DNA from 2 places in the Paenibacillus sp. FSL H3-0469 genome. Region 2 is predicted to be linked to the other one. Evidence: a T-box and tRNA genes for the amino acid it is inferred to sense, from the RefSeq annotation. Region 2 holds a T-box; the other holds one or more tRNA genes.
The links. A T-box is a leader RNA that pairs with one kind of tRNA and senses whether it is charged. The one in region 2 lies ahead of lysS (lysine--tRNA ligase), so its partner is inferred to be a tRNA-Lys.

Region 1: it has a tRNA-Lys gene. The T-box ahead of lysS (lysine--tRNA ligase) is inferred to sense a tRNA for this amino acid. The anticodon was not compared.

Annotation. Positions count from the first base shown of each region.
Region 1 is NZ_CP150302.1:7,075,215-7,084,828, reverse strand. It holds gene NSS83_RS30740 (insulinase family protein) at 1-1,109, opposite strand, end outside; gene NSS83_RS30735 (VOC family protein) at 1,306-1,659, shown strand; tRNA gene NSS83_RS30730 (tRNA-Lys) at 2,071-2,143, opposite strand; gene NSS83_RS30725 (amino acid permease) at 2,289-3,596, opposite strand; gene NSS83_RS30720 (serine hydrolase) at 3,794-4,987, shown strand; gene NSS83_RS30715 (ABC-2 family transporter protein) at 4,987-5,805, shown strand; gene NSS83_RS30710 (ABC-2 family transporter protein) at 5,835-6,617, shown strand; gene NSS83_RS30705 (ATP-binding cassette domain-containing protein) at 6,617-7,627, shown strand; gene NSS83_RS30700 (ABC transporter substrate-binding protein) at 7,682-8,752, opposite strand; gene NSS83_RS30695 (iron ABC transporter permease) at 9,508-9,614, shown strand, end outside.
Region 2 is NZ_CP150302.1:422,670-432,283, forward strand. It holds gene NSS83_RS01945 (hypothetical protein) at 53-994, opposite strand; gene NSS83_RS01950 (phosphodiester glycosidase family protein) at 1,146-2,285, shown strand; gene NSS83_RS01955 (LysR family transcriptional regulator) at 2,412-3,344, shown strand; gene NSS83_RS01960 (5-methyltetrahydropteroyltriglutamate--homocysteine S-methyltransferase) at 3,360-4,478, shown strand; gene NSS83_RS01965 (GNAT family N-acetyltransferase) at 4,795-5,064, shown strand; gene NSS83_RS01970 (hypothetical protein) at 5,154-5,564, opposite strand; gene NSS83_RS01975 (hypothetical protein) at 6,117-6,605, shown strand; gene NSS83_RS01980 (hypothetical protein) at 6,635-7,315, shown strand; T-box leader at 7,565-7,832, shown strand; gene lysS (lysine--tRNA ligase) at 7,901-9,463, shown strand; gene NSS83_RS01990 (YebC/PmpR family DNA-binding transcriptional regulator) at 9,558-9,614, shown strand, end outside.

The DNA.
Region 1 (9,614 bases), 1.1 Mb from region 2:
GTCGCTCTGACCAGATTCACGAATTCTTCCTTAGCCTCAGGGTTAGAATGCGTCAAGGCAATACCCAGCATAGGCTGAACCATACTATCTGAATAAAAGGCAACCACATCCTTGCCCAGGCCGCTCTCCAGCAGCGCTTGCTTCAGCGGGGCGGCGTTGCTGTCCATCAGCATGCTTTTCAGAATGGCAAAAGCCAGATTCAGCTCCCGGTCCATAGAGGTTCCTATTACATAATTCAAGCTCAAGTATGTCTTGTCCGCAGCCGTTTCCGTCTCCAGAATGGGATACTCCGCCGTAAGCTGGGTAATGCCGACCGGTGCCTGTAGAGCAATCGAAGTATCCATAGCCTTGCGGGTATAGCGGCTGAGATATTCCGCGTGGATAAACTGCAGCCGTTCTTCGATATTCAGATCCCCATACAAATAGAAGTAACTGTTCGACGGATGATAATAATTCCGGTGCGCCTCCAGAAACTGTTCATAGGTCAAGGAAGGGATATTCTGCGGATCACCGCCGGAGGAGTGACGGTAGATCGTACCCGGGTAGAGCGATTTTTTGATCCGGTCAATCAGCACCGTCACCGGCGAGGAATATGAGCCCTTCATCTCATTGTAAACAACGCCCTTGTAGATGAGCTCATCCCCGGAATGCGGCAGCTCATAATGCCAGCCCTCCTGCTCGAAGATCTCCGGCTGACTGTAAATATTCGGTTGAAAGACGCTGTCCAGATAGACCTCCATCAGATTGGCAAAATCCTGGTCATTCTGGCTGGCTACCGGATACATCGTTTTGTCGCCAAAGGTAAAAGCGTTCAAGAACGTCTTCATCGAGCCCTTCAGCAGCTCCACGAACGGCTCCTTCACCGGGAATTTGTCCGAGCCGCACAGAACCGAATGCTCCAGAATGTGAAACACTCCCGTGCTGTCCGCAGGCGGAGTCCGGAACGTAACACTGAACACCTTATTGTCATCCTGATTCTGTACATAGAGCAGCCGTGCGCCGCTCTGCTGATGCTCCAGCGTGTATACGGAGGATTCGATTTCCCGTATGTACTCCTTGCGTATCACTTGAAACCCGGAATAGACCTCACCTGCTATTAAGCTGCTCATATCTTTCCCCTCCTTAGTTCAGGACTGCCCTGATTCCATGAGCTTATCATATCCGGGGTTTCCGGTTCCAGTATGAGCTGCATGGAGGCTTGTTCATCACTATAACCTCCTGATCGAATATGTTAAAATATGCGGATAGCTAATATTAGCAACAATTGAATTGTACAGTAAAGGATGGATCATGATGGAGCTCACGATGAATTGGATTACACTCAGGGTACGCAATCTGGAGGCTTCCCTTGATTTCTATCACAGAATTCTAGGGCTTCCGCTGGAGCGCAGATTCGAAAGCAGAGGGAAACAGATCGTCATGCTGGGAATAGAGGGACAGCCGAAGCTTGAGCTCATTGAGGGCAGTGACCCGCCGGTGAAGCCGGAATGCGGAGTGTCTGTAGGCTTCGAGGTTAGATCGCTGGACGAAGCTATGGCGGAACTTAGTAAGGAAGGAATTCCGGTCGCCCGCGGCCCCATCGCGCCGAATCCCAGCCTGCGCTTCTTCTATATCCTGGACCCGGACGGGTTCGAGGTGCAGCTTGCCGAGCATATGTAGGGGTAAGCCTACTTGCGGAATTTGCGGATGCATAATGTATCCGCTTTTTCGAGTACATTCGGCCCACGTGCCTACACACGCCACAATGTAATCGGTTTTTCGATTACATTAGCGCCACGCACCTACACACGACCCAATGTAATCGGTTTTTCGATTACATTCGCGCCACAAACCTTCACACGCCCCACTGTGATCGGTTTTTCGATTACATTCGCGCCACAAACCTTCACACGCCCCATTGTAATCGGTTTTCCGATTACATTCGGACCACGCGCCTTCACACGCTCCATTGTAATCGGTTTTCCGATTACATTCGCGCCACCTACTCACCACACTACCTAATGTGTTCGCTTTTTCGCATACAATTCTCCGGACAGCAAAAAAACGGCATTTCTGCCGTTTCTTAAGGGATGGACTCTCAGGGGCTCGAACCCTGGACAAATAGATTAAGAGTCTACTGCTCTACCAACTGAGCTAAGAGTCCGTATGGTGTCTATGTATGATTCTCTAGACGATAATCTCTAAGCTGACTGCGTCCGCTCAAAAGTACTTTCATAGTATACTTTTTTGAACGGGCGCTTGTCAACTGTTTTATTAAAACTTTCTCACACTCAGCTATGAACTGCTGTTTACACGCGATTCTTCCGCATCATCACCATATACACCGGGAGTCCGGCAAGCGTGATGCCAATTCCTATAAGCGAGCGCAGCGGGTCACTGATAATTGTACTGGCTAGAATATAGAGCCCCCCTGCTACGCCAAGAATCGGGGTGAACGGGTAGAGCGGCACGCGGTAGCGGCCTTGTACGGGCTGCAGCTTCCTGCGCAGGAGGAACACGCCGAACACGCCCATGGTGAAGAAGATCCAGAGCACGAACACGAGCAGATCCGTCAGCGTATTGAAGGTTCCCGAGAAGATGTAGACCACCGCCAGCACACTCTGAAAAACAAGCGCATTCGCCGGTGTCTGAAACTTCGGATGAATGCTGCTCAGCACCCGGGAGAACGGAAGCTGTCCCCGCTCCCCCATCGCCTGCGGCACCCGCGCTGCGGTCATGAGATAACCGTTTAGCGCCCCCAGCACAGAGACGATAATGCCTGCCGTAATAAACGCTCCGCCGCCGCTACCGAACAGGGCCTCTGCCGCATCGGCTCCCGGAGTCTGTGATGACACAATCTGGTCATAGGGCAGCGCCTGGAACACCGCTATATTGAACAGCACATATACGGCGATGACAAAAATAACACCGATCGAAATGACTTTGGGCAGCGTCCTGGCCGGGTCCTTGATCTCTCCCGCCATATTGGTCACGCTGATCCAGCCGTCATACGCCCAGAGTGTGCCGAGCACCGCTGCCCCGAAGCCCGCACCCGCAACTGCTGTGCTAATGCCTCCGAAGCCGGGAGCCAGATCCGAGAACAGCCCGACACCCACAATGCCCGCTACCGGAATCAGCTTACCGACCGTAGCCACCGTCTGAATGATCCCGCCGAACTTCGTGGCGATGACATTCATCAGCAGAATGAAGGCCAGAATGCCCACCGCAAGCAGCTTCTGCTGCCATGCGTTCAGCGGCAGGAAGTAACCGGAATAGGTAGCAAAAGCAATCGCCAGCGCCGCCACAGAAGCCGGATAGGAGATGACCGCCTGCACCCAGCCGAGCAGATACCCGAACACTCCGCCGTACAATTCACTTAAATAAGTATATAGACCTCCCGACTTCGGAATGGCGGCCGCAATCTCCGCCACGCTCAGCGCCGAAGCCAGGGTAATGATCCCTCCAACACCCCAGGCCAGAATACTCAGCCACGGGCTGCCCGCATGATTCAACACAATTCCTGGCTTCAAAAAAATCCCCGATCCGATAATCATCCCGACCACGAGGGCCAGCGCTTGCATGAACGTAATACTTTTGGTTAACGGCTTTGTTGTCATAACTTCATTCCTTGTCCTTCCATTCTGTGAATATGTATATGTGTGTATTTCTCTGCGGCGCCTCTACTCCCCTGCTTTTGGCCGGATTAATTGACTATAAAATAAACTCCCCATTGAACTATCCACTATATGGAATATATACTAAAAGTGAGGGCGCTTTCATTTATCTACTAACTTTAAGGAGGAATCATCTACTTATGCTGCACACTCCCGGCATTACCGACTGCTCACCGGCAGAGGTTCACTATGACGCATCAAGAATCGGGGTACTCCATGCCCTCTTTCAGAAATTGATCGACGAGAACAAAATCCAGGCCGCCGCTTACAGCGTCTCCCGGTACGGCAAGACGTTCATGAACGGTGCCATCGGCCCCCTCTCCTACCGCAAGGACCGGACGGACCCGCTGCTGCCGACAACCGTTCATCGCATCGCATCCATCACCAAGGCGGTTACCTCTGTGGCGATAGCCAAGCTCGTAGAAGATGGTATTCTGCGGTTTGACCTTCCCGTTGGCGCTTTTCTGGAACCGTTTAATGTGGAGCCGTTCAATAAAATCGACATCTACAGCCTGCTGACCCATACCTCCGGCCTGTTCCCTGACTGTGCGGGCAGCATGATTCCTTATCACAAGTCTTACTGGCAGCTGATTGGCGAATATTTCGACAAGTACAATCCGGAGGACGGCGAGCTGGACTGGATCACAGCTGCACTGAGCTGCGGGATCGACAAACCGGCCGGTGAGGAATGGCAATACTGCTCCTTCGGCTTCTGTATTCTTGGTGAGATCATTAAGAAGGTCACAGGTATTTCCGCTGAACAGTACATAGAGGAGCAGATCCTGCAGCCGCTCGGCATGAAGGATACGATGTGGGAGCCGACTCCCGAATTAGCGGAGCGCTTCATCATAAGAAATGAACATAAAGAAAAGCAGCTCCATGACCTGATCCATGGCGTACAGCAGGAAGAACCTCCAGCAGAGAAGCTGTGGAAGAACGTATCCAGCACAGGCGGGGGACTGGTCTCTACTACTGCGGACCTCACCCGCTTCGCCAATATGCTCCTGGGCATGGGTACCTTGGGGGATACGCGGATTATCGGCCGTAAAGCCGTAGAGAAGCTCACCACCCGCACACTCTATGGCAAACCTGATTACTGCTGGGGTAACAATGTCAAAGACCGGAGCTATGGCATTGGCCTGGATATGCGCAAAGGCCCCGCATTTCTGTATTCCGAGGGCAGTTATTTTCATGAAGGAGCCGGCGCCTGCTGTATGGTCATCGATCCGGTGGAGCAGCTCACGGCCGTGTGGTTCGTGCCCTTCACGGATGATAACTGGTATGCGGAAGCCCTGTTCAATGTAACCAATGTGATCTGGTCAGGACTGATGTAATGAACCGTCTCAAGCATAACTGGCTCATCTGCCGGGCCGTTGCAGAGGTTACTTACAAGGAATGGAGTGCTTACCGCACCCATTCCTTGGTCTCTGTTATTGTCGGACCTGTCTATTTCATGGTGCAATATTTCATTTGGACCGCCGTCTATGGCGGGCAAACTACACTCGGCGGGCTTGATCTCCAGCAAATGATCCGCTATTTCGGGGCAACGGCGCTGATCGGGTATCTGATTATGGATTTTGCCGACTGGAATCTGTCGATGCTGGTGCGCACCGGCAAATTCCTCACCTTCCATCTGCGCCCGGTGCATCACCGTTCCTTCGCCTTGTTCCAGAAGCTGGGGCACCGGATGCTCGGCTTCTTATTTGAGTTCCTGCCCTGCCTGCTGATCTTTATCTATATTTTCGGGATCGATATGCGGCCGGCGAGCCTCCCATGGACACTGGTATCTGTGCTGCTTGCCTTTCTTATGAACTTCTATGTCAATTATACAATAGGCCTGACCTCCTTCTGGCTGGTGCAATCCGGCGGGATTCGCAGCGCCTTCCTGCTGGTATCGGGTATTTTCTCGGGGGCGCTGATTCCGCTTGATTTCTTCCCGCACTGGCTACAGGTCACCCAGCTGTTCCTGCCTTTCCAGTACATTGCTTATATGCCTGCCATGGTGTTCACCGGGCATTATTCACTTGGCGGTCTTGAGCTATCCCTTCCCGAAGCTGTAGGCATGCAGGCCGCTGCTGTACTGGTAATGTTCGGCTGTAATGAGTGGGTCCGCCGCCGGGCAATGAAGCAGTTCACGGCGGTCGGCGCATGAATACACGGAAGGAAAGGAACGTTCCTGTTATGAAAAAATATGTAGATGTATACAAGCAGTGTATGTACTCTGCTATCCAGACCGCTTCGGCCTACCGGATGAACTTCATCGTCAGCAGTCTGATTACACTCATAGGCAACATTCTGTTTCCGCTGGTGACGCTGTTAATCTACCGGGCGGGCACCAGCTTTCCCGGCTGGAGCTTATACGAAGTACTGTTGATTCAATCTATATTCACCATGTCCAGCGGTCTCTCCAGTCTGGTCTTCGGAGGATTGCTATGGACAACGATGTCGCATGTACGTGAGGGAAGCTTCGAGGTCATTCTGCTCAAGCCGCTGAATCCGCTGTTCTACATTGTTGCAACTACCTTCTCTGTAGAGAGTGTCGGATTATTCCTTGGCGGGGCTGCCTTATTCATCTTCTCCGCTATGCATATCGGCGCTATCTCCGCCCTTGCCTGGCTGCAATTCACTGGAATGTTCCTGGCCGGGACGGCTGTACTCGCCGGATTATCGCTGATGATGGCGGCGATGTCCTTCAAATGGGTCGGCAATTCACGAATTTCCGAGCTGGCGGACAGTGTGCTGCATGTCGGCAAATATCCGCTGCCGATCTTCCCGAAGGCGGTGCAGGCGGCAGCTACGCTGATCATTCCCGTGGGGATGGTTGGCTACCTCCCGGCCTCCGCATTGCTCGGCCGGGTACAGGCCGGTGATTTTATCGCGATTCTGCCTTGCTTTGTCTTTCTCTGGGCAGGCATTTGGGTATACCGGCACATGATCAGATTATATGAGGGGGTTGGCGGCTGATGCCGGTGATCGATGTCAAGCATTTAACGAAGTCCTATACCACCTATAAGCGGGGCGCAGGCATGGGGCAGACCTTCGCGAGCTTTTTCCGGCGTGAAGCGGTCTCTGTTCAGGCTGTGAACGATATTAGCTTCGCCATTGAGCGGGGTGAAATCTGCGGGATGCTGGGTCCGAACGGGGCAGGCAAATCCACTGCGATCAAAATGCTCTGCGGCGCGCTCTACCCGACCAGCGGGGAGATCGACGTACTCGGTTATTCCCCGGCCCGGGACCGGAAGCATTATGTCCGCACCATCGGAGCGGTCTTCGGCCAGAAATCCCAGCTCATCTGGGATATTCCGCCCATCGACAGCTTCAAGATGAACAAAGCGATCTATGGCATCTCAGCCACGGATTTCAGCAACCGGCTGGAAGAGCTGGCAACGCTGCTGGATATCTCCGGAGTGATGGAGAAGCCCACCCGCGTACTGTCGCTAGGCGAACGCATGAAATGCGAGTTCGTGATGGCGATGCTGCACCAGCCGGACATCCTGTTCCTGGATGAGCCGACCATCGGGCTGGATGTAATCGCTAAGCTCAAAATCCGCGAATTCATCCGCCAGATGAACAAGCAGCAGAACATGACCTGCATTCTCACCACCCATGATCTGGAGGATGTGGAGGAGTTAGCCCACCGGGTGATTGTCATTAATCACGGCGAGAAGGTGTTTGATGACTCGCTGCAGCGGCTGAAGCTGTTCCTCGGAGAGAAGAAGCGCGTAAGCTTTACCTTTAACGAGTCTGTGCGGGACACCCTTTTCGACAATGACTGGACCAAGGTAATGGAACGCCCCTCCGACCTCCAGATTACGCTTGAGGTAGACACCGCCCGGATTTCAATCAGCGAGTTCATTGAAGGCATCTCCCGCAAGCATGCCTTCTCGGATATTTCCGTCAAGGAACTCCCGATCCAGCAAGTCGTAATGAATATCTATGAGAATGCCAAAAGCAGCCTGGACGTCACCCGTTAGAGTGACAGTTCAGGCTGCTTTTTTATCAGACTACTATTAGCTTCTAGCTTCGGCTTACTTCGCAGCAGCCAGCTCAGACGCAAGCTTCTCCGCCCCGTCAAAGATGGAATAGCTGTAGCCCCAGAACTGGTTGAAGTCAATCTTATAGATCGCTTTGTTCTGGATCGCCTTCAGACTCTGTAGTGACGGATCGGCATAGAACGCTTTTATCGACTGGTCGGCATCAATACCGCCTGTGTACACCGAGATCAGCAGGACATCCGGGTTGGTCGCGATCAATTGCTCCTTGCTGATCTCACCGGTCACATCGGCATAGCTGTTGGTCAGTCCAAGCAGTCCCAGCACATCTCCCGCAAAAGTATCCACGTTCCCGCTATAGACAGCGATAGCCCCGTTGCCTGCATCAGATACATAAGCGAAGGTCTTGGCACCAGTAGCTGCCGCTCCCTCCTTCAGCTTCGCTGCACGCTCCTTCAGCTCTGCAATGTATGCCGTGGCCTTCTCCTGCACATCGAAGATCTGGCCTAACTGTTCAATATCCTTGTACAGGCTGTCTAGCGTTGCCCCTTGCAGACTGGTGCTCTGCACGAAGGTCTTGATGCCCAGCTCATTGAGTCCGCCTACCGTCCCGACTCCCCAATCCGCATCTGCGAACAGGCCGCCGCGCCCCATCACCAGATCTGGACTTGCGCCTACAACCAGCTCTTTGCTGGCATAGTCCTGGGAGATGACAGGAATCTTCTTGAATTCCTCTTGAACCGCTGGATCGCCTGCACCGTAGAGAGCCGCTACTCCGACCATTTTGTCGGTAAGCCCCAGCTTAATCAGCAGCTCCGCCGCACCTTGCGTATTCGCTACTACCTTCTCAGGAGCCTTATCGAAGGTCTGCGATTTAGCCGTCCATTCGGTGCCTTCCCCGTTATTCGTGTGGTTCTGGGTGGTTAGCGGATATACCGTCTTGGCTGCCGCCGGTGCAGTCTCCGCCGGTGCCGGACTGGCCGATGCAGGTGCAGCCGTTGCCGCCGCTTCCTTCTCATTACCTGCGTTGGAAGAACAAGCCGCCAGCATAACCGCCATCACCAGAACCGCCAGCAGCGGTACATATCTTTTGAATATTTTCTTCATTCTCTTTGTCCCCATTTCTGTATGTACGTTAGTTCCCCTGCGGAAATGGCATTAAGCCTATGGCCTTGCAAGGAATACCTCCGTAGAATATAGAAAGTTTAGCCACATGTCAATGAGAATTATTATCATTGACAATCATTCTCAATGTACCGTATATTAAAAAAGACCCTACCGCTGCGTAGTCGCGCTGCCTTGTATCTGGCCGGATGTAATCGGTTTTTCGATTACATCCGGCCTACGCGGTGCCCCCGATCCAATTATGATCGGTTTTTCGATTACATCCGGCCTACGCGGTGCCCTCGGTCCAATTATGATCGGTTTTTCGATTACATCCGGCCTACGCGGTGCCCCCGGTCCAATTGTGATCGGTTTTTCGATTACATCCGGCCTACGTGGTGCCCCCGGTCCAATTATGATCGGTTTTTCGATTACATCCGACCTACGTGGTGCCCTCGGTCCAATTGTGATCGGTTTTTCGATTACATCCGGCCTACGCGGCGCCCCCGGTCCAATTGTGATCGGTTTTTCGATTACAATTGGCCTACGTGGTGCCCCCGGTCCAATTGTGATCGGTTTTTCGATTACATTTGGCCTACGTGGTGCCCTCGGTCCAATTGTGATCGGTTTTTCGATTACATTTGGCCGCGGGCATACATCCTATGCTCCTCATGACTCTCCTGCATACTTTGCCGGGGTCCCAACACTTATATGTTCTTATTCTCTTTCAATAAAGGAGCTTTATTACAGACATGCAAATGCATACTGATCTAGCCGTACCTTCACAGCCTAAGCAATCGCTCATCCATTCTCGTTACGGCTTCATGGCTGTTATAGGCATCCTGTTCATTATTACCCTGCTGTC
Region 2 (9,614 bases):
GACTTCACTTATAGAATAGTAGCGTAGGCTATAGGTACGCAAGCTCCGGCCTTTATTTCCGGTTAGCGTCCGTCAGCGCATTCTCCCGGATCGTATTCAACTCCTCCGCACTGAATAGTCCGCTTCTGTACAAATTAACGAACTCGTCCGACACACTCTGGTCAAAAATAATCATATCATCCGTGTTCACCGTGACTTTGACGCCATAATCATAGAGCTTGCGGATGGGATGTGACGCATAATTGGCCACCCTGGAGAGCAGAACATTGCTGGTGGGGCAGATGTTAAGCTGGATGTGATGATCGGCAAGCCACTTCATCGTCTCTGGAGATTGCGCTGCTGCGATGCCATGCTGAACCTGATCCAGCTCCAGTTCCTCCACCGCCTGTTTTACCAGATCGGATGTGCCGAACTCGCCTACATGCGCCTTGAGAATCAGTCCCCTTGCCTTCGCCATGCGGAACACCTGCTTAAACCCCGGAACGGCAAACTCATCACCAAAAATATCGAGGGATTTAAAATAGTTATACTCCAGATATTCTTCGAGCATCTCAATGGTTTCTTGAAGCGGCGTATGGGTGAGAAATGCAAGCTCCGGGACAAAATGAATCTCTGGTGCAAACCGCTCGTGAATGCCCTGAATGGTATGGATCAATTCTGCTATAGAATGGTCGAACCACGCTTCCTCTCCTATAGTTACACTCATATGCAGCAATTGGACGCCGTCTGTCTTCGCTTGGACAAAAGCTGCCTCAATCCGCTTCTCATACCCGATCCGCCCAGTCAGCAAAGGCTTGATATAGCGGGCATTCCACCGGTTCATCTCCCCAAGATCCGTAAATATGGGACATTCCGGTACAGCCGTACCGCACCAAGCTGTGATGTAACGTTTGTTGCCTCCCCTGGTGATATGGTTGTGCAGATCTCCTTTGGGCACTTGCCGGATATTCTCTTGACTGTTCTGTTCCAAGGCTGCGATGAATAGCTGTTTCAAGCCGCTGTCCTCCTAGGTTTTAATTGGTCCGGCCTGGACTTATGTTAATCAGTTTACAGTTTTTGGACAGAGTTAAACAAACTGAAACTTTTAAATCCGGAATTTCGTCTATCATGGAAGTTGTGAGTTTGTAGACTTAACCATTATCAGTATGTTAGGGAGGATTTCAGAAGTGAGCTCTTTACCACAACGTTCTACTGTCCGCAAGAAGAAGAAGCCAGCGCCCAAGCGCAAGAAAAGAGGTTTCTTCCGTACACTCTTCAGGGTGTTCATGGTCTGTTTCATTCTGGTTATAGCAGCCGGAGGCTGGCTCTATTTCGCACCGTCGGCCAAGAATACGCGCTTCCTGATCGCAGATACGCTGATTACGACTCAACACCGGCATTGGGCCAAATATATTATCGGCGAAGAAGAGCTGAAGCACCGCGTCAGCGATTATACCAAGCGCTTCGAGGAGATGGGCGACGAGGTAGACACCCATGAGATCAAGCCTGAGCCTGTAAAGGAAGCGGAGCATACACCACTGGTCCAGGTTGAAGAGGTTTCGGGCAGCGGCTATAGCGGCTATGTCATGATTGTGAACGACCCCAAGAAGGTGCGCCTGGGTGTGCCGAGCAAAATCGGCTCCGGGGAAAAGGTATCCAGCATGGTGCAGCGGACGGGGGCTATCGCCGGGGTGAACGGCGGCGGCTTCGCCGATCCGAACTGGAAGGGCAACGGCTTCAAGCCGATCGGGCTGGTGATCTCGCAAGGGAAGCTGTTCTACAATGGATTGGGCGGCAAGAAGTCCACTCAGATTGTCGGCATTGATAAAGAAGGTAAAATGGTCGCCGGTAACTACACTCTGGATCAGCTCAGCAAGATGGGGGTGCAGGAGGCGGTTTCTTTTCAGCCGCGGATTATCGTGAACGGGAAAGGCCAGATCAAGAATGCCGCCGAAGGCTGGGGCATCGCGCCAAGAACAGCTATGGGTCAACGGGCAGACGGTGCGCTCATCTTCGTAGTCATTGACGGGCGGCAGCCGGGCTACAGTATCGGGGCGAACCTGTATGATGTGCAGCAGATTATGCTGAAGCATGGGGCGGTCATCGCGGCCAATCTGGACGGGGGATCTTCGACAGTGCTGGTGAAGGACAATGAGATTGTCAACAAGCCCTCTTCGCAGTATGGGGAGCGTTACTTGCCAACGGCATTCCTGGTATTCGATGACCCTGAGAACGCGAAGATCAAGAATATCTGGGAAGGGCTGGACCCGGCCAAAATCGACGCAGGCAAGAAGCGCACCCAGTAACATCCGCCAGGCCACCTGCTTCAATAATCTATAGTAGATCAGACGCGGCAGGTGTGCTAGGATAACAAGTAAATTCTTATTTTGATGAACCTGCCAGGTGAAGTCCTTGATCGGAGGGGGAAAAGTTTGACTTTGCAGCAGCTCCGCTATGCGATTGAGATTGCGAACAGCGGCTCTATGAATGAAGCGGCCAAACGGCTATTTGTGTCACAGCCCAGCCTCTCGAATGCTATCAAGGAGCTGGAGAACGAGCTGGGCATTACGATTTTTGAACGGAATAACCGGGGAATCAGCATCTCGGCGGAAGGTATGGAATTCCTGGGCTACGCCCGGCAGATTATTGAGCAGACCGAATTCATGGAGAACCGCTATACCGGCAAGAAGCGCAGCCCGATCTATTTCTCGGTATCTACACAGCATTATGCGTTTGTTACGGATGCTTTTGTGAAGCTGATGAAGGAGAGCAAGGTGCAGGAATACAATTTCAGCCTGAGAGAGACGCAGACCTATGAGATCATCGAGGATGTGCGTACCCTGCGCAGCGACATCGGGATTCTGTATATCAACGAGAGCAACTACAAGATCATGAACAAGCTGTTCAGTGACGGGAACCTGAAGTTTACCCCGCTGTTCAATACGAATCCGCATGTCTATGTGCGGGCAGGGCATGTGTTGGCTGCAAAAGAGTGGATCACGGCGGAGGACATTCATCCGTATCCTTACATTACTTTTGAGCAGGGGGACAACAATTCGCTGCATTTCTCGGAAGAGATGCTTAGCTTCACACAGATTGAGAAGAATATTAAGGTGACCGACCGGGCCACGCTGACTCATTTGCTGCTCGGAAGCGATTCGTATACTGTGGGGACCGGGATTATGGCCTCTGAGCTGGATGATGCGGGGCTGATCACGATTCCTTTTGACAGCAAGGAAGTGTTCTCTGTCGGCTGGATCGCCCACAAGGACCGCAAACCGAGTGAAATTATGTCTACATATATCGATATTCTGAATGATCTGGTGTCGGGTAATGCTTTCGAGCTTGAATCTTTCTTATTATAAGAGCAGGAGGGACGTATGAGCAGTCCAGTGATCGGATCGACAAGAAACGCACCGCCCTTCCGCTACGACATTGTCGGGAGCTTCCTGCGTACAGAGGAGATCAAGAATGCGCGCAGCCTATATGCGGAAGGTGAACTAACTGAGGGACAACTGCAGGAAATTGAGACTGTGGAGATTCGGAAGCTGCTGGAGCAGGAGAAGGCGCTTGGGCTGCATGCGGTCACAGACGGCGAATTCCGCCGTTCCTGGTGGCATCTGGACTTCTTCCTGGGGATCGAGGGTACTGGAAAGATCACTCTTGGCGGTACTCCCGGCGCTACCAAAGAACAGGTGAACCGCGCCGAGAGCTTCAGGATTACCGGTAAAATCGCCTTCGGGGACCATCCTATGGTCGCGGAATTCCGCAGCTTGCAGCAGATGGCCGGAGAGACCATGGCCAAAATGACGATTCCTTCCCCCTCTTTGTTCCATTTCGTGCAGGAGTATAACGGCAACGAGATTTATTCCGATACCGAAGCGCTGTATGGGGATATCATTCAGGTGTACCGGACGGCGATTCAGGCCTTCTATGATGCCGGTTGCCGTTATCTGCAGCTGGACGATACCACCTGGGGGACGCTGTGCAGCGGTCGTCATCGTGCACATCTGCGCAGCAGGGGCGTTGACCCGGATCAGCTGGCAAAAGACTACGTCCGGCTGATCAACGAGAGCATTGCCGGCCGCCCGGCGGACATGACCATTGCCCTGCATGTATGCCGGGGCAATCTCCGCTCGACCTGGTTCGCCGCCGGAGGGTACGGGCCGGTCGCCGAGGAGCTGTTCTCGAATACGAACGTGGACGCGTTCTTCCTCGAATACGACAATGAACGCTCCGGCGACTTCGAGCCGCTGCGCTTCATCCGGGACCAGTTCGTGGTGCTGGGACTGGTGACCACCAAGCATGGCGGTCTGGAGAGCAAAGAGCAGCTCATCGCGCGTATCGAAGAAGCAGCACAGTACGTAGACATCAACAAGCTTTGCCTCAGCACACAATGCGGCTTCGCCTCTTCGGAGGAAGGCAACATTTTGACGGAAGAAGAGCAGTGGGATAAGCTGCGGCTGGTGATTGAGACGGCGAATGAGGTTTGGGTGTAGCGCTCAATGGATCGGGATTAATTGGTGTGAATTGGGGAGGATTGCCGTGGATGGCAATCCTCCTTTTTGCGGAGATTGCTAGGCAGCGGGCTGTGCCGGATCATAGGTGGATTTCCTCCACTTGCTGATGAATGAACGGACTTTGCCGGGACAGCAGTTGGATAAACGACACTTAATTTCTCCCATATTCCGCCGTAGCGGCATATCTCGATGCAGTAGTTGCTGTTTTTCCACTTGTTCACCTGAAACTATTAGAAACCGGGAAATTAAGATACTTTATTCCATTTGTTTACTGCGGAGGGTGGGGGTGTTCTGTGTGCTTGCAATTGTAGTCGATGAGGAGGGTAACTGCTGGATACCAGCCCTTATGATTGATGAGCATCATCAAGGACAGGGTTATGGCAGACAAGCAATGGTGAAATTAATCGAGCATATGCGAAATGAAGGGTGTACCCGATTAATGATCGGGCATAGACCCGGCAATCGGATTGCCGGATTGTTGTATGATTCGTTAGGATTCCAAAAGGTCAGTGAAGAGTTATGTGATGGTGAGGTTGTACGATGTTTGGAGCTTAATTACAAATAGCCTTCCAAAGAGCACTGATCGTTTGGGCCATATGAGCCGGGACATTCGATTCTAATAGTCGCATAGACCTGAATCGTGATTTCTTACTGTTACATACTGTTGAGAGCTTTTTCTATTTTAACTCCAAACTCTGTTTCGTTTAGTTTAGGTGTTCTAGTTTTTGAATCGACGAGGGCGTAATACAGAACTAAATATGTTCCGGATTGGTAGACAATTGGTGCGTGGGAACTAAGCAGCTGAATACTTTCTTCAAAGTGTTTTGTTCCATTTTCTCGTTCCTTCTCCGATCCGAAAACGTAAACTTTTATAATTTCCTCATTACTCAGTTTATAGCTAACAGGTTTAATACCCTCAAGCATTTGGTCGTCAGGTGATTCAATTTGTGTAATGTTTTTTTCAAGGGACATCATGGCTTCATTCACGTTAGAATATTTTGGTTGCGAAGAACAAGCAAAAAGAAATAAAAAGCTAATGAAGGTGAAAAACAGATTTTTTTTCATGAATAATCCTCCTTTTTTGTTAATTCAGAATCAATAAATTGTGAGTCGATTTTTGAGCTGATCTCCTTCTCAAGACACAGATAAGGTGAGACGAGACCTGCCTATTATATTTGATTATATTTGACGTTGCATCTTCGTATTCCTTGCTGCCAAAATAAAGAAACCAAGCTTAACCTATTTAAGGTACTCTTTTATCCACTGTTCAAGCGATAATGCCATCCTATAACTTTAATGATGCTTTGGAATGTTGGAATTACGAGTCAGTGATCTTCTATATATCTTTTAACGCCATGAGATTCAATTATGATCATTATATCTTTTATTAACCATAATTTCCTTTTCGGTGAGGGTGAAATCTTCGGTTTTAGAAAGGTGGAAATGTCACCCAGCTTTACGAGTGCAAAAAAAGTCTCATATTGAATTGAATATATAAGGTTTAAATAAAATTATTTGTCGAAAAAACATTACTTATGTACTATAGAGAAAAACAAAATGGTAAATTATACTTTATAAATACATTAAATATAAAAAAAACAAAAAGGAGGAACATCTATGAAGCTAAAGAAATACCTAGCTACTGGAGTTGTAACAGTTGCAGTTTTTTGTGCAGGGGGGCTAACGGCATTTGCGGGTTATACTAGTGATTTCAGCTTTCCAAAATCTACTTACGAATCTATGGTCAAAACATCGGGCAATTATTATTATCTAGCGGCTGCAACTCCTAATTATAACTGTTTAGGATATGCGCTAGGTGATACAAATAACTGGGTATGGCCATGGGGAGGTAGTAACCCTACACTGCAACAAGCCAATAATTACATGACTTCCCAAATGTATAATCCGTATCCATATAGTTCTGGCGCCTCGAATGTAAAGATTATTGCATATGGTACATCTACAAATAATGTCACTCACTTCTCTAAAGCAGAAGGAACTAATTACTCTAATGCAAAATGGGGGAAGTTAGAAAGAATCCAATCTTTAGGATGGGATCCATATACATCGAATGTATACGGAGCAGCATTACAAGTTTATAAATAATGAATAAAATATTTGATTGAGGTGATAAAATGAATAAGAAAATGCTTGTCGGAATTTTCGCCCTCGGCTTTACTGTTACTTCTTCTTTATATGCGGTACGTGCAAATGCATCTGTTGAGAAACAAATTGACCAGAATCTTAATGGTTTGGCCACTCAACTGCAAGCAGAAGTTACTAACAAAACTGAGCTTGCCATGAGTAGTAATCCTTATGATTTTATCAAAAATAGCGAAGAATATACTAATATTGTGAACATTGGACCGGATGCTATTCCAATTTTGGAAAAGAAAATTGATGAAAGTGAAGGTAGTGGTCTATTTGATTATATTTTTGCGGTTGCTATCGAAGAGATTTCAAAAGTTGATTTGAAAGAAGAACAAAGTACGGCATGGGCTTATGGTGATAAATTTTCTGAAAAATGGAAGGTTAAATTGAGTACACTTCCTGCAGAAGTTGAAAATATCGCTAATTCTGATTTATCTGAGAATGAGAAAATTACTTCTTTGACCAAGCTTGGTCTACCAGCAGTTCCATTTATTATGGATCAAGTCGAGTCTGGTAAAACCGAACTCTTTCCAGTAGTTCTGACTTTGGTTCCAGATGCTCAAGCGAAATCCCTGACAGCTATTGACGAAGTACAATGGGCTAAGGATCACAAGGATACATTTGCGGATCTTAAAAAGTATGTTTTATCCAAAAATAATGAGTGATTATCTTTAAATAAAGCGAAATAAAGTCCAAGAAAACCTTAAAACGAGGTAGTTCCTCAGTCATAGAGGCACTGCCTTGTTTTCATTCTTAAAAAAGCTATTTTTCCATGTGGTAGGAACAGTGAATATCTCAATCATAGAGTAAGTGATTTACTCAAAGCTTTAGCATTGATACAGTACTGATTTTCAATTTTCCTCCGTTGACAAAACCATCCACCCCAGCGTAAAATGGCACATAACAACTTACAGCAACAAGCGATGAAGAGAAGAGTAGGCAGGCAAGCAGCGTTCACAGAGAGCCCCTTCGTGGTGAAAGGGGGCAGCGAAGCGTCTGATCCGAATAAAGTCTCCGAGCTGCATAGGGAATTGGGCATAAGTGTCCAAGGATGGTATGCCGGGATCTCCCGTTATAGAGATAGGGTATAAGCGTTATGGCCGTACCCGAAGAGGCGGATAAGGCAACTTGTCCGTGAACAGAGGTGGTACCGCGAAGCTGATTCAAGCTCTCGTCCTCAAGATATGAATCTTGAGGGCGGGAGCTTTTTTGCTTTTACCCCACTATACCAAACAGTAGAGGTGATCAACATGCATTGGGCAGAAAAAATGGCAAACCGGTTAATCGCGGAGCATCCGCAGCGGCAGACATATGTATGTGCATCCGGGATCAGTCCGTCCGGGTCCGTTCATATCGGGAATTTCCGCGAGGTGGTAACGACTGCATTTGTGGCGAAGGCGCTGCGGCGGGCGGGGAAGGAGGTGCGGTTTATTTTCTCATGGGATGACTTCGACCGGTTCCGTAAAGTTCCGGCCCATATCGATCCCCGCTTCGCGCAGTATATTGGGCTTCCTTATTCGCAGGTGCCTTGTCCGTATGGCTGTCATGCTTCGTATGCGGCCCATTTCGAGTCGGAATTCGAGCGGGCGCTTCAGGTATTTGAGATTGAGCCGGAGTTCATTTATCAGAGCCGGGAATATCAGTCAGGCCGTTATAATCCGCAAATTCTGCACGCCCTGCGCCGCCGGGGAGAGATCTACGATATTCTGATGTCTTTTAAAACAGGCGGGAGTTCAGCAGAGGAACGGGCAGCATTCTATCCCATCCATCTCTATTGCGGGCAATGCGGCAAGGACTCGGCCACCATTCTGGATTACGACAATACGGCGGAGACGGTGGCTTACCGCTGCGGCTGCGGTCATTGCGATACCATACATATTCCGCAGGCGGACAATATCAAGCTGCACTGGAAAATCGACTGGCCGATGCGCTGGCAGCAGGAGCAAGTCGTATTCGAGCCGGGCGGCCGGGACCATTCGTCAGAGACAGGGAGCTATAATGTGGCTGCGGTAATCGCAGAGCAGATCTTCGGGTATTCACCGCCGTTGTATGAGCCATATGAATTCATCAGCATCAAAGGCAGCTTTGCCAAAATGTCCAGCTCCTCCGGGCATAATTACACTCCGGATGATCTGCTAGAGGTCTACGCTCCTGAGAACATCCTGTTCCTGTTCGCTAAATACCAGCCGAATGCTGCCTTCCATATCGGGCTGGATGAGGATGTGCTGCGAAATTATGCGGAGTTCGAGCGGTATGCTGCGGGAGCACGGGCAGGTACATTAACGGGCGATCTGGCGGCTGCGCTGGAGCTGTCACTGCTAAGCGACTCCCCGGTAAGTGCTGGAACTACCGTTAGCTTCGGCCAGGTAGCCAGTCTGCTTCCCTTAATCAACTTCGACAGGGACAAGCTCCGGGAGTTGTTCACCAGAAATGGTGAGAAAATTGATGAACTCCGCTTGCAGAGGGTGGCAGACCGTGCAGAGTACTGGATCAGAAACTGGATGCCGCACAAGATGGTAACGATTCAGACCACGCCCAACTATGCGTATTATCATTCCCTTACCGGAGTGGAGCTCAGATGGCTGCGGAGCTTGTGCAGTCTGCTGCGGAGCAGGGAGCTGGACGAGACACAGCGGATGACCGAAATCTACGCCATTTGTCAGCATGAAGACAAGAAGACGATGCGCTACCAGCAAAAAAGACTGTTCACCATTGTTTATCAGCTGGTGCTTGGTGCAGAGGAGGGTCCGCGTCTGCCCTGGCTAATCCAGGCTGCCGGGACAGAGCGGATGCTGAACTTGCTTGATTTGTGAAGGAGCATGGACGGCCCTTTACGGGATCGATTGAAGAGAGGTATAATATACAAGACTGTTTTTAATTAAATGTTGGAAAGTGAGCGGTAACCATATGGGTCGTAAATGGAATAATATTAAGGAAAAGAAAGCATCCAAGGATGCTAATACA